Regions from separate parts of the Glaciecola sp. SC05 genome, predicted to be linked through region 2. Evidence: predicted binding sites of a transcription regulator. Region 2 holds the regulator's gene; the other holds the start of a gene.
What was found. The regulator sigma-54, encoded in region 2, starts transcription at its own class of promoters, with help from an activator protein. The targets are predictions, from matches to a motif close to GTTGGCACGNNNNTNGNNT.
Positions count from the first base shown of each region.

Region 1: the regulator sigma-54 is predicted to act here: its motif matches at 5,338-5,356, upstream of glnA (glutamate--ammonia ligase).

Region 1 is NZ_JBGIYY010000018.1:24,950-32,656, forward strand. Features, by position in the region: gene AB9H30_RS15485 (sensor histidine kinase) at 1-520, shown strand, start outside; gene glnG (nitrogen regulation protein NR(I)) at 539-1,948, opposite strand; gene glnL (nitrogen regulation protein NR(II)) at 1,941-3,032, opposite strand; gene AB9H30_RS15500 (DUF4124 domain-containing protein) at 3,151-3,663, opposite strand; gene glnA (glutamate--ammonia ligase) at 3,788-5,197, opposite strand; gene typA (translational GTPase TypA) at 5,709-7,544, shown strand; gene AB9H30_RS15515 (SDR family NAD(P)-dependent oxidoreductase) at 7,662-7,707, opposite strand, start outside.
Region 2 is NZ_JBGIYY010000012.1:44,139-51,845, forward strand. Features, by position in the region: gene rapZ (RNase adapter RapZ) at 1-305, opposite strand, end outside; gene ptsN (PTS IIA-like nitrogen regulatory protein PtsN) at 337-780, opposite strand; gene hpf (ribosome hibernation promoting factor) at 795-1,082, opposite strand; gene AB9H30_RS12005 (RNA polymerase factor sigma-54) at 1,106-2,614, opposite strand; gene lptB (LPS export ABC transporter ATP-binding protein) at 2,662-3,390, opposite strand; gene lptA (lipopolysaccharide transport periplasmic protein LptA) at 3,387-3,980, opposite strand; gene lptC (LPS export ABC transporter periplasmic protein LptC) at 3,949-4,509, opposite strand; gene kdsC (3-deoxy-manno-octulosonate-8-phosphatase KdsC) at 4,506-5,060, opposite strand; gene AB9H30_RS12030 (KpsF/GutQ family sugar-phosphate isomerase) at 5,060-6,019, opposite strand; gene AB9H30_RS12035 (calcium/sodium antiporter) at 6,022-6,978, opposite strand; gene AB9H30_RS12040 (ATP-binding cassette domain-containing protein) at 7,312-7,707, shown strand, end outside.

The DNA.
Region 1 (7,707 bases), on a different contig from region 2:
TGAACTGGCTTATTTGGAAAGTGGCCACGTAAAAATGAAGTTAGAGTCTTTTTTATTGAACGAGCTCTTGCATGACATTGCGGCAAAGTTTGCGATAAAGAGTAAAGATAAGAATATCCAGATACACGTTAAGGTTCGAGCTGCTCAAACCTATGTAACAGCAGATATCGAAAAACTAGAGCGAATACTCACCAACCTTATTGAAAATGCAATTCGACATACACCAGAAGGTGGCCGAATAGAAATGCTGATTACTGATGCAGGGAATAGAGTGGGTCTAAGTGTCATTGACTCTGGAGTAGGTATTGCCAAAGAAGAACTGCAACGTATTTTTGATGCTCGCTATCAGGCCAGCAACACCGAACGCGATTCAAATACTCACGTAGGCTTAGGCCTAGCAATTAGTCAAAAGCTGGTGGAGCTATTTGATGGGCAGCTTGAGGTGACCAGTGACCTAGGAATGGGCACTACATTTTATTTTACACTCGCAAAAGTCGACCACGCGAATCCTGACCACTAGATGCTGACGTATCAGCACCTAGTCGTCGATGTCCAGTTCTTTCAATTTACGGGTAAGGGTATTTCTGCCCCAGCCCAAACGTTTTGCTGCCTCTTGTTTGTGCCCTTGAGTATGTTTGAGGGCACAATTTAGCAAGATACGCTCAAAGTCTATTTGCGCCTCATCTAAAATATCACTCTTGCCGGCAATTAACTGCTTGTCGGCCCAGTTTGAGAGTAGCACTGTCCAGTCATCCACTTTGCTAGCACGCTCAACATCGGCATTGGTGGTGGTCAATTCCGGAGGTAAGTCGTGAGGTAAAATTTCTTGTCCACTTGCCATGACGGTGAGCCAGCGGCAGGTATTTTCAAGCTGCCTTACATTGCCAGGCCAAGCTAATTCGGTCAGTCTGACAACTGTGCTTTTTGACAAAACCTTCATTTCAACCCCAAGCTCTTTAGAGGCTTTGGCAAGAAAGTGATTAGCCAGTAAAGGGATGTCTTCGCGGCGTTCATTGAGTGAGGGAATATGAATTCGAATAACGTTGAGGCGATGATATAAGTCTTCTCTAAATTTTCCTTCCGCTACTCTTTTTTCTAAATTTTGGTGAGTCGCCGCAATAATTCGTACATCTACTGATACTGGGTTGTGGCCACCGACTCGATAGAATTGACCGTCGGCCAATACTCTCAGTAAACGTGTTTGTACATCAATTGGCATGTCGCCAATTTCATCTAAAAATAGGGTGCCTCCATTGGCCTGTTCAAAACGACCTTGCCGTGCATTTTGAGCGCCGGTAAATGCCCCTTTTTCATGACCAAATAATTCAGACTCAACCAAATCGGCTGGGATGGCAGCCATATTTAGGGCTACAAACGTTTCTTTAGATCTTGGGCTATGTTTGTGCAAGGCTTGCGCTACGAGCTCTTTACCAGTGCCCGATTGACCATTTATCAGCACGCTAATAGATGAGCGCGATAGTCTACCAATCGCTCTAAATACCTCTTGCATAGCTGGGGCTTCGCCGATGATTTCTTTGCTTGGATTCAAAATTTCGGAGCTGCGAGTGCGAGTGGTTTCACTGGCGTGTTCAAGGGCGCGCTTGATCAGTTCTATTGCTTCATCAATATCAAATGGCTTAGGTAGATATTCAAATGCACCGCCTTGATAGGCATTTACTGCACTGTCTAAATCAGAGTGCGCGGTCATGATGATCACGGGCAGTTCCGGATAGTGGTGATGTACTTCCTCTAAAAGGGTCATTCCATCCATTTGTGGCATGCGCACATCAGATATGATCACCTGCGGTGCTCGCCCAGATTCAATTTGCAGTAAGAGATCCTCTGGATTGTCAAAACTCATGCAGCCTATAGATGCAGTTTTTAATGCTTTTTCTAAGACCCATCTAATCGAGCTATCGTCATCGACAATCCAAACAGGTTCAATCATGAGTTTCATCCTTTGTTAAAATCGGAAGATGCAGGGTGAATTCGGTGTATCCAGGAAAGCTTTCTACATCAATTTTGCCCTCATGGTGGTCAGCTAGGGTTTGTGCTATCGAAAGCCCAAGTCCTGAGCCTTTGCGTTTGCTGGTAACCATCGGGTAAAACAAGGTGTCTTTTAATTCTGGAGGTACGCCGGGGCCATTGTCTACAATGCTGATCAGAGCACATAAGTTGTGACGTTTGCCCTTAATCACGCATTGGCGCTCTATGCGGGTTCTAAATCCAATTACGGGATGCTCAGCCTTAGACGACTTGAGCGCTTGGCTTGCGTTGCGCGCTATATTCAATAAGGTCTGCTGAAGCATATCTGGGTCAGCGTAAATATCAGGAATCGACGGGTCATAGTCACGCTCGATATGAATTGAATACGAAAGGTCAGCGACGACCACTGAGCGCACCTTTTCTATAATTTCATGCAGATTGCATATGCGTTTTTGTGGCCGTGAATTTGGTCCTAATAGCCGGTCAACAAGCGCTCTAAGACGGTCCGCTTGGTCGATAATCATATCGGTGAATTCGTTGTGAGCAGGATTGGTAAGTTCTTTACTCAGAAGCTGCGCTGCACCTCGAATGCCGCCAAGCGGGTTTTTGATCTCATGGGCAAGCCCGCGAATGAGCTCTCTAGCCGCCATCTGTTGGGCATATTGCTGGGTTTCTTGTGAAATTTTACGCTGTTTGTCAATGGGCAATATTTCAATTAATAAATGTTCGTTGCTCTGAGGGTCTAGTAAGCTTGCCTGTAGGTCGACCATCATGCTGCGGCCGTCTTTAAAACATAGCTGTAGCTCTGACTCGCTAAATTCTTCGCTATGAGTAAAAGCAACGGTATAGCGCTCACGATTAAAACTTTCAGCTACAAAAAAATCGTCTAATGGTCGCTCTTTGATTTGAGTAATGCCGCTTTCTAATAGGTTTAAACCCGCTTCATTGATGTAGCACACATACAGATCTGCATCTACCACAATAACGGCAGTCTTCATTGCATGAATAAGCTTGTGTAAATCTATTGTAATGTTTTTAGGTGACATTGCCTACGCCTGACGCACTAGTTTAGTGCAAAGCATCATTATGTGGCATTGTGACTGAATCGACTAACTTGCGCAATAGCGCTGTGCTGAAACTCTAACTACCTGATATATATAATATTTAGTTGTTAGAGTTTCGAATCAATACAGATGCCTGATGCAAATACACTGTCCTTTCATCAGTAGATGCAATAACCTTGCCCCTATTGGTGCTAAATGACATGCTGTAGGTATGGGCGCCACGATCGATGCCTTCCAGCATAAATACCCCAGAAGTAGAGGTGTGTTGTTGCCCAGCAAAATTTAATAGATATTTCCCTGTGGTTTTTGGTTGGATTTGAGCGCTGATCCTGACTCTTCCGTCGTTATCGCGAATAGTTGCTTCAGGTGCTGGACTCAGTATGGAAAGCGTATAGTTAACGCTAGGGCGAACTTGTGGCGCTGGCGTTTGTGCAACAATGGGTGCTGATTGCATGGTGGTCATGTTAGAACTTAACTCAATTTCTTGGGCGCCTGGCGAGGGGGTATCTGAAAAGCTGATACTGCCGTCTTCATTCACAATCTGATAGATCTTACCTTGAGCAATTACACTTAAGGCGACAAATAACAACATTAACAATAAAAGACTGCGCATGATACTTCTCCAAATTTTCCACCGCTAATGTGGTTATCGGCAGTTTACTGGATTTTTGCTTAAAAAAAAGCCTGCGTAGGCAGGCTTTCGATAGTTTGCTTCACTTTTACCTATAACGGCAAGCTTAGCAGCTGTAATACATGTCGAACTCAAGTGGATGAGTAGTCATGTTAATTCTTTCAGCTTCTTCCGATTTAAGCGCGATGTAGGCATCAATCATCTCGTCGGTCATTACGCCACCAACGGTAAGGAAAGCGCGGTCTTCATTCAGCGCAGAAAGAGCTTGCTCTAAGGAGCTTGCAACTTTAGGAATACCAGCCGCTTCTTCTGGGGGTAAATCGTATAAGTCTTTATCCATAGATTCACCGGGATGGATCTTGTTCTTTATACCGTCGATGCCAGCCATTAACATTGCTGTGAATGCAAGATAAGGGTTAGCAGTAGGGTCAGGGAATCTAACTTCGATGCGGCGTGCTCTATCGCTAGTAACGTATGGAATGCGAATTGATGCGCTGCGGTTACGGGCAGAGTATGCCAACATTACCGGAGCCTCATATCCTGGCACTAAACGTTTGTAGCTGTTTGTTGATGCGTTTGCGAATGCATTGATTGCATGAGCATGTTTGATGATGCCGCCAATATAAAACAATGCCTCTTCAGACATGCCTGCATACTTGTCGCCCGCAAAAATATTTTTGCCGTCTTTACTAATAGACTGGTGACAATGCATACCAGAACCGTTGTCGCCCACAAGTGGCTTGGGCATGAAGGTTGCAGTTTTTCCATAGGCATGCGCGACGTTATGCACAACATACTTATAGATTTGAATTTCATCGGCTTTTTTGACCATCGTATTGAACAAACAAGCGATTTCGTTTTGACCAGCGGTTGCTACTTCGTGGTGATGCGCTTCAACGGTCAAACCCATCTCTTCCATAACCATACACATAGCTGCGCGAATATCGTGTGCTGAATCGACTGGAGGAACTGGGAAATATCCACCTTTAACGCCAGGGCGATGACCCATGTTACCGCCGTCGTATTCTGCACCTGAGTTCCATTTTGCTTCTTCAGCATCGATCGCATAGAACGAACCAGCCATGTCAGTATGGAACCTAACGTCGTCAAACATAAAAAACTCTGGCTCTGGGCCAAACAACACCGTATCACCGATGCCGGTAGATTTAAGATATTCTTCAGCGCGAGCGGCAACTGAGCGCGGGTCACGAGAGTAGCCTTGCATGGTTGTTGGCTCTAAAATATCGCAACGAATGTTGATTTGCGTTTCTTCCGCAAACGGGTCTAATACCGCGGTTGAGGGGTCAGGCATCAGTACCATGTCAGACTCGTTAATACCTTTCCATCCGGCAATCGATGAACCATCGAACATTTTGCCGTCTTCAAAAAACCCATCGTTGACTTGGTGCGCAGGAATAGAAACGTGTTGTTCCTTTCCTTTTGTATCGGTAAAGCGCAAGTCGATGAATTTCGCTTCGCTTTCTTTAATTAGTTCTAATGCCGACTCAATTGACATATTGTCCTCCAAAAAGTATGTTGTGCAGATCCTATTGAATTAGGTGTTCCGTCAGTGAATACGCAGATCCTTGGTGTAGCGCTTCCATCTTCAAAGCATGTTGGGCGAAACGGATCTTAAGGCGCACCTTGCCCAACTATAAGCCATATTCATGCCATCTACTATTAAATTGTAAGTGTATGAAATATTTATTAAATAAAAAGGAAACTTACTCGGCACCTTCACATTAAGCACTGTTATGGTGCAAGCGGTCTGCATCTTTAGATCATTATGGTGCATTATTTTATATGAGATACTTTTTTCTGAAAATCTTTGGACATCTTGATTAGGTTACCATGTTGTTAATGCATGGCGATATTTTGCAAAAATCTTAAAAAAAAGGAGTTTTTTGGCAAATAAAATAGCGCCGCTCGGTATTAAGCTGTACAATCCGCCGCCAATTGTTTCGCATCTGAGTCTGCTGAATGTCAGCGAGGTTAACAGATGCGTTTTTTGTTTTGAGAGTAAATTCATGTCTGCCCCTATCGCACAATTAAGAAATATCGCCATAATCGCCCACGTTGACCACGGAAAAACAACCTTGGTTGATAAGCTGCTTCAGCAGTCTGGTACCCTTACCAATCGTGGTGACGCGCAAGAACGCGTGATGGATTCTAACGATATTGAAAAAGAACGCGGTATTACCATTTTGGCAAAAAATACGGCGATTAACTGGAACGGCTACCGCATTAACATCGTAGATACTCCAGGGCATGCCGATTTTGGCGGCGAAGTAGAGCGCGTTATGTCAATGGCCGACTCGGTATTGCTATTGGTTGATGCCCAAGAAGGCCCCATGCCGCAAACCCGTTTTGTGACGCAAAAGGCATTTGCTCAAGGTCTAAAACCAATTGTCGTAATAAATAAAATTGACAAGCCTGGCGCGCGTCCGGATTGGGTTATGGATCAAGTATTTGATTTGTTTGATAACTTAGGCGCGACCGACGATCAGTTAGATTTCCAAGTCGTTTATGCATCGGCATTGAACGGCTGGGCATCGCTGGATGTTGACGTCCCAAGCAGCGACATGACGCCATTGTTTGAAACTATTGTAAAACAAGTAGCTCCACCTGATGCAGACTCAGAGGGCGGCTTTCAAATGCAAATTTCACAGCTCGACTACAACAGCTATGTGGGTGTTATTGGCGTAGGTCGTATTAAACGCGGTAAAGTAAGAGTCAACCAGCAAGTAACCGTTGCGATGGCTAAAGGCGGCACTCGTAACGGTAAGGTCAGTAAAGTATTGGGTTATCTTGGCCTAGATCGCGACGACGTGGATGAAGGTTCAGCGGGCGATATAGTAGCCATCACCGGTTTAGGTGAATTGAAAATTTCAGACACGGTATGCGATCCAAATTTAGTCGAAGCTCTGCCTCCATTATCGGTAGATGAGCCAACCGTAACTATGACATTCCAAGTCAATACCTCACCGTTTTCAGGTAAAGAAGGTAAGTTCGTAACCTCTCGCAACATTTTAGAAAGACTGCAAAATGAACTTATTCATAACGTTGCGTTGCGTGTTGAAGAAACTGACAACCCTGACAAGTTCCGCGTATCGGGTCGTGGTGAATTACATTTGGGCATATTGATTGAAAATATGCGTCGTGAAGGTTACGAATTAGCAGTATCACGTCCAGAAGTTATTTTAAAAGAAGAAGACGGCAAGTTAATGGAACCGTTTGAAACGCTCACTATCGATTGCGAAGACCAACATCAAGGCTCGCTAATGGAGCAGTTAGGTTTGCGTAAAGCGGAACTGACTAATATGTCTCCTGATGGACTTGGTCGTATTCGTATGGACTTTACCATCCCAAGCCGGGGTTTAATTGGTTTCCAAACTGATTTTATGACAATGACTTCGGGCTCAGGCTTGCTATATCATACATTTGATCATTATGGTCCGCATAAGGGTGGCAATATTGGTCAACGTAAGAACGGCGTATTGATTGCAAATGCACCGGGCAAAGCATTGACTAACGCATTGTTTAACTTACAAGAGCGCGGTCGTTTGTTTATAGGTCACGGTGTTGAGGTTTACGAAGGAATGATCATCGGCATTCATAGTCGTGAAAATGACCTTACTGTAAATGCACTAAAAGGTAAGCAGTTAACTAACGTACGTGCCTCTGGAACTGATGAAGCACAAACTCTAGTGCCACCTGTGAGAATGTCTCTTGAGCAAGCGCTTGAATTTATTGATAACGATGAACTCGTTGAAGTCACGCCAGTGAGCGTAAGATTGCGTAAAAAGTTGTTATCTGAAAACGAACGTAAGCGTGATTCTCGCACTAAGTCGAAAGAAAGCTAGTGCCTCTAGCTTAATTAGCTGATATCTGCAAAACGCCGGCTTGTAAAAGCAGGCGTTTTTTTATGTTCGCAGTTCACAAAATTAAAAGGCAGTTGAAAGTCTCAGACCCTTTCCAACCTAGCTGCTTTTGGATACTAAATATTCACTTATTTTATGAATCAGC
Region 2 (7,707 bases):
AAACGTCTTGTTTCGCTGTAGCGTTTGATCAGTACATCGTCGCTCGCGTCTAAAAAGATAATCGTGATATCCCAAAACTCAGGCAGATATTCTAGTATTTCTGAAATTTCTTGCTCAGCTTTTGGCATGTTACGCACATCGATACTGACGGCGACCAACTCATTTTCGTCGGCAAGTGCGTGTGTAAGAGTGGGTAACAGATTGACTGGGATATTGTCGACGCAGTAATAACCTAAGTCTTCTAGTGAGCGAAGAGCGATAGATTTTCCAGAGCCAGAACGACCGCTGATGATTAAAAGCTTCACTGCTTGCTCCTAGTTACGAGTTTAGATTCAGCTAAGCTAATGCTGAAATAATTTCTTTCTTAGTTTGGGCATTGCGTATGGCTTTTACAATGTCTTTATTACTCAACTTTCTGGCGATGCCAGCGAGTGCTTTCAAGTGTGTTTCGGCCTCTTCAGCAGGCACTAATATGGCAAAGAAAATATCCACTGGTTTATTGTCGATGGCATCAAACTCTATGGGCTCCTCGGTGGTCACGATGATCGCCATGATTTGGCTGATGCCTTTAATACGGCCATGAGGAATAGCAATCCCATTGCCAATGCCAGTGCTACCCATTTTTTCGCGATTAATTAAGCCACTTAATACTTCGTCTTGATCCAACTGTGGGTTTTGTTTTATCGCAATATCGCTGATCATTTCGAAAATACGCTTTTTACTTTGGCAATCGACCGAACATTGCGTTCGGTCGAGAGAAATAATATCAGAAATTATCATAAGGTAAGTTTCGTCTAGTGCCTTCTGAGTTTTTCTTTGTGTTTAATTACCTGCCGATCGAGTTTGTCGATAAGAGAATCTATTGCCGCATACATGTCGGTATGTTCAGAGTTCGCGAATACTTCGCCGCCTTTTAAATGAAGTTTAGCTTCTGCTTTCTGGCTGAGTTTTTCTACGTTTAAGACCACGTGGACATTATTGATGTGGTCAAAATGACGTTCTAATTTTTCGAATTTAGTATCCACGTAACTACGCAATGAGTCAGTGATATCTACATGATGGCCGGTAAGGTTAATTTGCATAATACTAAGTCCTCTTGTTGCGTCTAAATAAGACTTTTTCGTTGGTTTGAGGGGGGAATATGTAACGATTCCCGATATTTTGCAATTGTTCGACGAGCAACCTGAATACCTTGTTCGGCGAGCACTTGCGCAATTTTGCTATCACTCAATGGTTTATGTGCAGGTTCAACAGCCACCAATTTTTTAATCAATGCTCGAATCGCCGTAGACGAACAATTCTCACCTGATTCGGTCGCAACATGGCTGGAGAAAAAGTACTTAAGTTCAAAAATACCGCGCGGTGTGTGCATATATTTCTGCGTGGTGACCCTAGAAATTGTCGACTCATGCATATCGACCATCTCTGCCACGTCATTTAGTACCATGGGGGTCATTTTCTCTGGCCCTTTTTCAAAAAATTCACGCTGTTTTGAAACAATGCAGTGAGAGACTTTTAATAATGTCTCGTTGCGACTCTCCAAGCTCTTTATAAACCATTTCGCTTCTTGTAAATGTGACTTGATATATTGAGAATCGTTCGGATTTTTTGAAGTTTTTCCTAAACTAGCATAAGTCTCATTAACCGATAGCGCCGGCAGCGCATCGTTATTGAGCTCAACTGTCCAAAGGCCATTCTTTTTGTAGACGTTTACATCTGGAATAATGTATTCGGCTTCTTTGGTTGATACCGCGCTGCCTGGACGCGGGTTAAGTGTCTTTAACAGGCGCATGACCTCGCGTAACTGGTCCTCCTTGAGTTTGGTCTTGCGCATCAAGGTTCGATAGTCCTTGCTACCCAGTAAATCGGCATGCTCTTGAATTAATTCTTTGGCTTCTTCTAACCATGGCGTGTTTGCGTCGAATTGGCGCAGCTGCACCAGCAAGCATTCTTGCACCGATCTGGCGCCAGAGCCAACAGGGTCGAACATCTGCACACGTTTGAGTACGCACTCGACTTCATCTAAATCAACGTCTTCGTCATCTAGGCTTTCGAGAATATCTTCGCTGGTGGTCGTCAAATAACCCGACTCGTCAATGGAGTCGATGATCGCAATGGCAATCGACCGGTCGGTTTCAGAAAAATGCGTTAATTCCATTTGCCACATTAAATGGTCTTGGATGGAGTCACTAGTTTCACCTTGAAAAACATAGTCTTCGTCAGGATTGGTTCCGATCATTTTAATGGGCGCTGAACTGGAGCCCAAATATTCTTCCCAAGAGCTATCAAGTGGAAGATCATCAGGAATATCGCCTTTTTCTAGAGCGTCATGGGTATCCATGTTGTCGGTGCCAGATAAACCAGTTTCTCGATCAGAATTATTAGAAGTCGCAGAGTTATCGTTGGTTTTGGCGTTGTTTTGATCAGATTTGTCGGTGCTGTCATTCTCAGGATACTCATGATCAGTAAGCTCTAAAAGCGGATTTGACTCAAGCGCCTCTTGGATTTCTTGTTGTAGATCAAGCGTAGAAAGTTGCAACAGTTTAATAGCCTGCTGTAACTGCGGTGTCATGGTCAGCTGTTGACTAAACTTCAGTTGTAACGAGGGTTTCATTAACTTCCTTTAGCTACGAATTCGTCTTGTATACGAATAATGCGACTCTATAGTGCAAACTGTTCACCTAAATATACATCGCGAACAGTCTGGTTGGCTAATATTTCATCAGCGGTACCCGATGCAATTAACTCACCGTGGCTTACAATGTACGCTAATTCACATACATCTAGTGTTTCTTTTACATTATGATCGGTAATGAGTACACCGATACCGCGTTCTTTAAGCTGATATATGATCTTCTTTATATCACTAACAGAAATTGGGTCAACACCTGCAAAGGGTTCATCGAGTAAAATAAATTTGGGGTTTGCCGCTAATGCTCTAGCAATCTCTACTCTGCGGCGCTCTCCACCCGATAAACTCATGCCTAAATTATTTCGAATGTGGTTGATGCTAAAATCATCAAGTAACTCATCCGCCTTCTGCTCTTGCTGTGCTCGGCTCAGCTCTTTTCTGGTTTGCAATATGGCGATTAAATTCTCATGGACGGTGAGCTTACGAAAGATAGACGCTTCCTGCGGTAGGTATCCGATACCGTGTCTTGCTCTCTCATGCATCGGCTGATAAGTAATATCTAATTGGTCGATTTGAATTTCGCCTTTGTCCAAAGGCACTAATCCCACAATCATATAAAAAGTAGTGGTTTTTCCGGCACCATTGGGACCAAGCAATCCTACGATCTGACCGGTAGACACCTCAATACTGACATCGCGAACGACCTGTCTAGACTTATAGGATTTGGCTAAATGCTTTGCGCTAAGGGTGCTCGTCATGGTTGATCCTGATTGTCTGTAGGCTTAAGCTCCTGCTCGGAAGAGAAAGCGCCAGGACTAATCACGGTTCTAACAGATTCGCTACTATTATCGTTAGTAGATGCCAGTATTTGTTCTCTAGTCATATCAAACACGATTAAATCGCCAGTCACCCTGACTTCATTTTGCATAATAAGTGCATTGCCATTGAGTGAAATAGTACGTGACTCTACCGTATAAATAATTTCGTTAGCCTGCGCCTCAACCATGCTGCCATCGTCTTTACGCTGTTTGTAGCTCGCCGGTTGACCGCTGGCACTGATAATTTCTTTACCTGCACCATTTACCGCATTTACTTCTACTTTGTCTGCCATTAATTCGAGGCTGCCTTGTCGAATAACCACGTTTTCCATAAAAATAGAGGTTTTATTTTTACCGTCGAGGGCTTGGCTTTTTGAATCGAGCGTGACCGGAAGGTTAAAGTCGCTGCTAATTGTTGATTGCAATGGCTCACTCGTCACAACAGGACTGCTGTCTTGCGCGTTGCTAGTCCCAGCTAAGCCAAACGCTAAGGCTACACTAAGGGCGAGGATAAAATTGGGTTTGCACATGTTCTTTTAACTCATATTGTTGTGTTGCAAGGTCGCCAAACAAACCTATACTTTTAACGGTGTAATCGACTCCGCTGATATTAACAAGTTGATCAGATGAGAGGGTTTTATCCTGTAAATTTATTTCAATATATTCGGTGGTAATTTCTTTGACATACTCATCGGTCCGTAAATTCAGAATTTTTACGTTTTTTTCCAACTGAATTCGATTGTTATTATATAAAACACCTTCATCAGCCGTAATCTGCCATGGTTCACCGTTGTCTAAATACAGGGTATAGACCGGATTGTCGAAGACCGCAAATCCTAATTGATCGAAGTGCTCCATTCTAGTGGCAGCGACGCGGTGACTTAATTTTCCAGATTTATCATAAAGCTTACTCGACAAATTAATAGCTGAATAATTGGGTATCAGCTCAGCACCGTCAGTAGAAACCGATGGGGCTTCTTCTTTTTCGAACAAAATAGGCAAGTATAGAATGAGCACAACGGTAAAAATAAAAGCGATGCTATAACCGATACGATTCAAATGCTTGCTCCATGGCTTATATTAAGTACACCTTTAGCCTGCAGCACTAAGTCGCAAAATTCCCTTACTGCACCACGTCCGCCATTGAGCGTTGTGACGAAATTTGCCTGTTGCTTGACAAAGGGATGGGCGTCTTTCACGGCAACTTTAATATGACTGAGTTTAAATAAGCCCAAGTCTGGCATGTCGTCGCCGATACTAGCGACTTGCGATTGCGTAATTCCGGCTTGAGCCATTAAGTTTCTTAAGGCCTGATATTTATCTTCTTCGCCTTGGATAATAAATTTAGCATTGAGCGCGGTCATGCGACTTTCCACAATTTTCGAGCTACGTCCGGTGATCACTGCCACATCTACGCCGCATTGGGATATCGCCTTGATACCATAGCCATCCTTCACATTAAAGGCTTTAAGTTCCTCGCCAGCATTGCCTAAATAAATGAAACCATCCGACAACACGCCATCTACATCAAGTACTAATAATTTCAAATGTTTGCAGGCATCATAGATTGTTTTGGGCACTTCTCCATAGAGCGTGTGAATGGCGTCCATCATACAACTCCTGCTTTTAAGAGCATGTGCATATTGAGTGCGCCGACAGCATTGCCGTTGTGATCGACGACTATTAAAGAGTTGATGCGTTTTTCTTGCATTAAGTTAAGCGCATCTATGGCGAGTCCTCGCTCAGATAGCGTGATACCGTTGGGTGTCATTACATCGCTTACAGCGGTTGCGTGCACATCAATCTGCTTATCTAGCGTGCGCCTTAAATCGCCATCGGTATAGATACCCACGACTTTTGCATGTTGAGTTATTGCGGTAAGACCTAGGCCTTTTGACGACATTTCGAGCAGCGCTTGGCTTAGGCTTGCGCCGACGTCAACTATTGGAATGTCGGTGCCTGTGACCATAACGTCTGCAACAGTAAGTAATAATCTTTTTCCGAGCGCACCGCCAGGATGTGAAAAAGCAAAATCTTCAGCAGTGAAGCCTTTGGCCTCTAATAGGGCAATTGCAATAGCGTCGCCAAGCACTAATGTTGCAGTCGTGCTTGTTGTAGGCGCCAGTCCTAAGGAGCATGCTTCTTTATCAACATGTAGCAACAGTGTTTGCGTGGCAAATTTGGTTAAGCTGCTGTTGGCTTTGTTGGTAATTGCAACGATTGGAATGTTGAGTCGTTTCACTGCGGGCAATAAACCGATGAGTTCTGCGGTTTCGCCTGAGTTTGAGATGGCGATCAGCACATCGTCTTTACTCAGCATTCCAAAGTCACCATGGTTAGCTTCGCCTGGGTGCATAAAAAATGAGGGCGTGCCGGTGCTGGCTAAAGTCGCTGCAATTTTATTGGCGATATGACCAGATTTCCCCATGCCAGAAACAACGACTTTGCCTTTACACGCGAGCAGTATTTCGCAGGTGTGAGTAAAACTGCTGTCGAGCATTTTTGATAACACGCTTAGCGCATTAATTTGATTGTTAAACGTTCGCTGTGCAGAGTCGAGTAGAGTCATCGTTATGCAAATAGCCAATATTGATAAATTAAGAAGATAGAGACAAACACAGCCCCTTCAAATCGAGTGATACGTCTAGTCCCTTTTAAATTAAAACAAAATACAAACAGAAGTACACTCAAGCCAAGCATGACGAGTGAGTCTCTGCCGGCAGCATTTTCGTCGATAATGCCTGGTGCAATCAGGCCTGGCATAGCCAGTACTGCAAGTAAATTGAAGATGTTAGAACCAATAATATTACCAAGTGCAAGATCATCTTCGCCTTTCAATACACCGGCTATACTTGCTGCAAGCTCTGGTAAGCTGGTTCCAATCGCGATGATGGTGAGTCCAATCACAAGTTCACTGATACCAAAGTGGCGAGCAATTTCGACCGCTGAGTCTACTAAAAAATTAGCGCTCAGAGGTAATAACACAATTCCCACCACTACCCAAAATACAGCGGTTGATGTGGCCACATTATTTGGTATTTCAGTTTCAGTCTCTGCGACTAGAGGGTCGTTTTTATCGACGGTAAACGACAAAACTGCCATTCCGGCAATAACCAGCACAAATAATGTCATCAGTACGATCCCTTCTATCCGGGAAAGAAAGCTATCGTCAATAAAATAAACCGCAAGTAAGGTAATCATCAGCATCACGGGCAATTCCCGCTTGAGGGTCATCGATGATACAAGTAAAGGCTTTATCAGCGCCGTTATGCCAAGCACAAGGGCAATGTTGGTAATGTTAGAGCCTAGGGAGTTGCCGACTGCTGTGTCGATGTTGCCTGCCAGTGAGGCTGTAGCAGAAACAACTATCTCCGGTGCGGATGAGCCCATGGCTACGATCGTCAAACCAATCATCATTGGCGAAACGCCAATGTTTTTGGCTAATGCTGAGGCACCGTAAACAAATCGGTCGGCGCTCCAGCTAAGAACCACCAGACCAACAATAAATATTATTAAATTTATAACCACACAATTCTTCTATTGAATAACAACGGGTTCACTGTTGCAAATTGTAACGTTTTAGCACTAATAAATCACATTTATGTGCAACGAAATAAGGTATAACTACAAAATACAGCCTTAATTGATTTTTTATACGACAGGTGCACTTGAAAAAGGTTAAAATAACACGACTTTTGAATACTGTATTTTTACTACGTCTATAAACCTGTGTCACAAGCGCTGTTCAAGTTACCAAAACTTAATGATCATATTACTGATTTAACCGGTAATTTACCTTACTTAATAGGGATTTTATGCACAGCGTCCATTTGCTGAGCGATGATGAAATAATAAAGACTCATGCCAGATAATATTGTAACGATCGAAAACATGCATTTTAGCCGCGGCGGCCGAGTCATTTATGACGACATTTCGCTGTCGGTGAGGCGTGGCAGTATTACCGCCATTATGGGTCCAAGCGGCATCGGTAAAACTACTCTCTTAAAGCTCATTGGTGGGCAGCTTACGCCCGACAGCGGCAGCGTCATTTTTTCAGAACAAAATGTTCACGCTATTTCGCGTAGCCAACTTTATGAACTGCGCCGAAAAATGAGCATGCTTTTTCAAAGCGGCGCGCTTTTTACTAACATGTCGGTGTTTGACAATGTTGCTTTTCCACTGCGCGAGCATACCCAGCTAAACGAAGATATTATTCGTACTATTGTGATGTTGAAACTCGAAGCCGTAGGTTTGCGC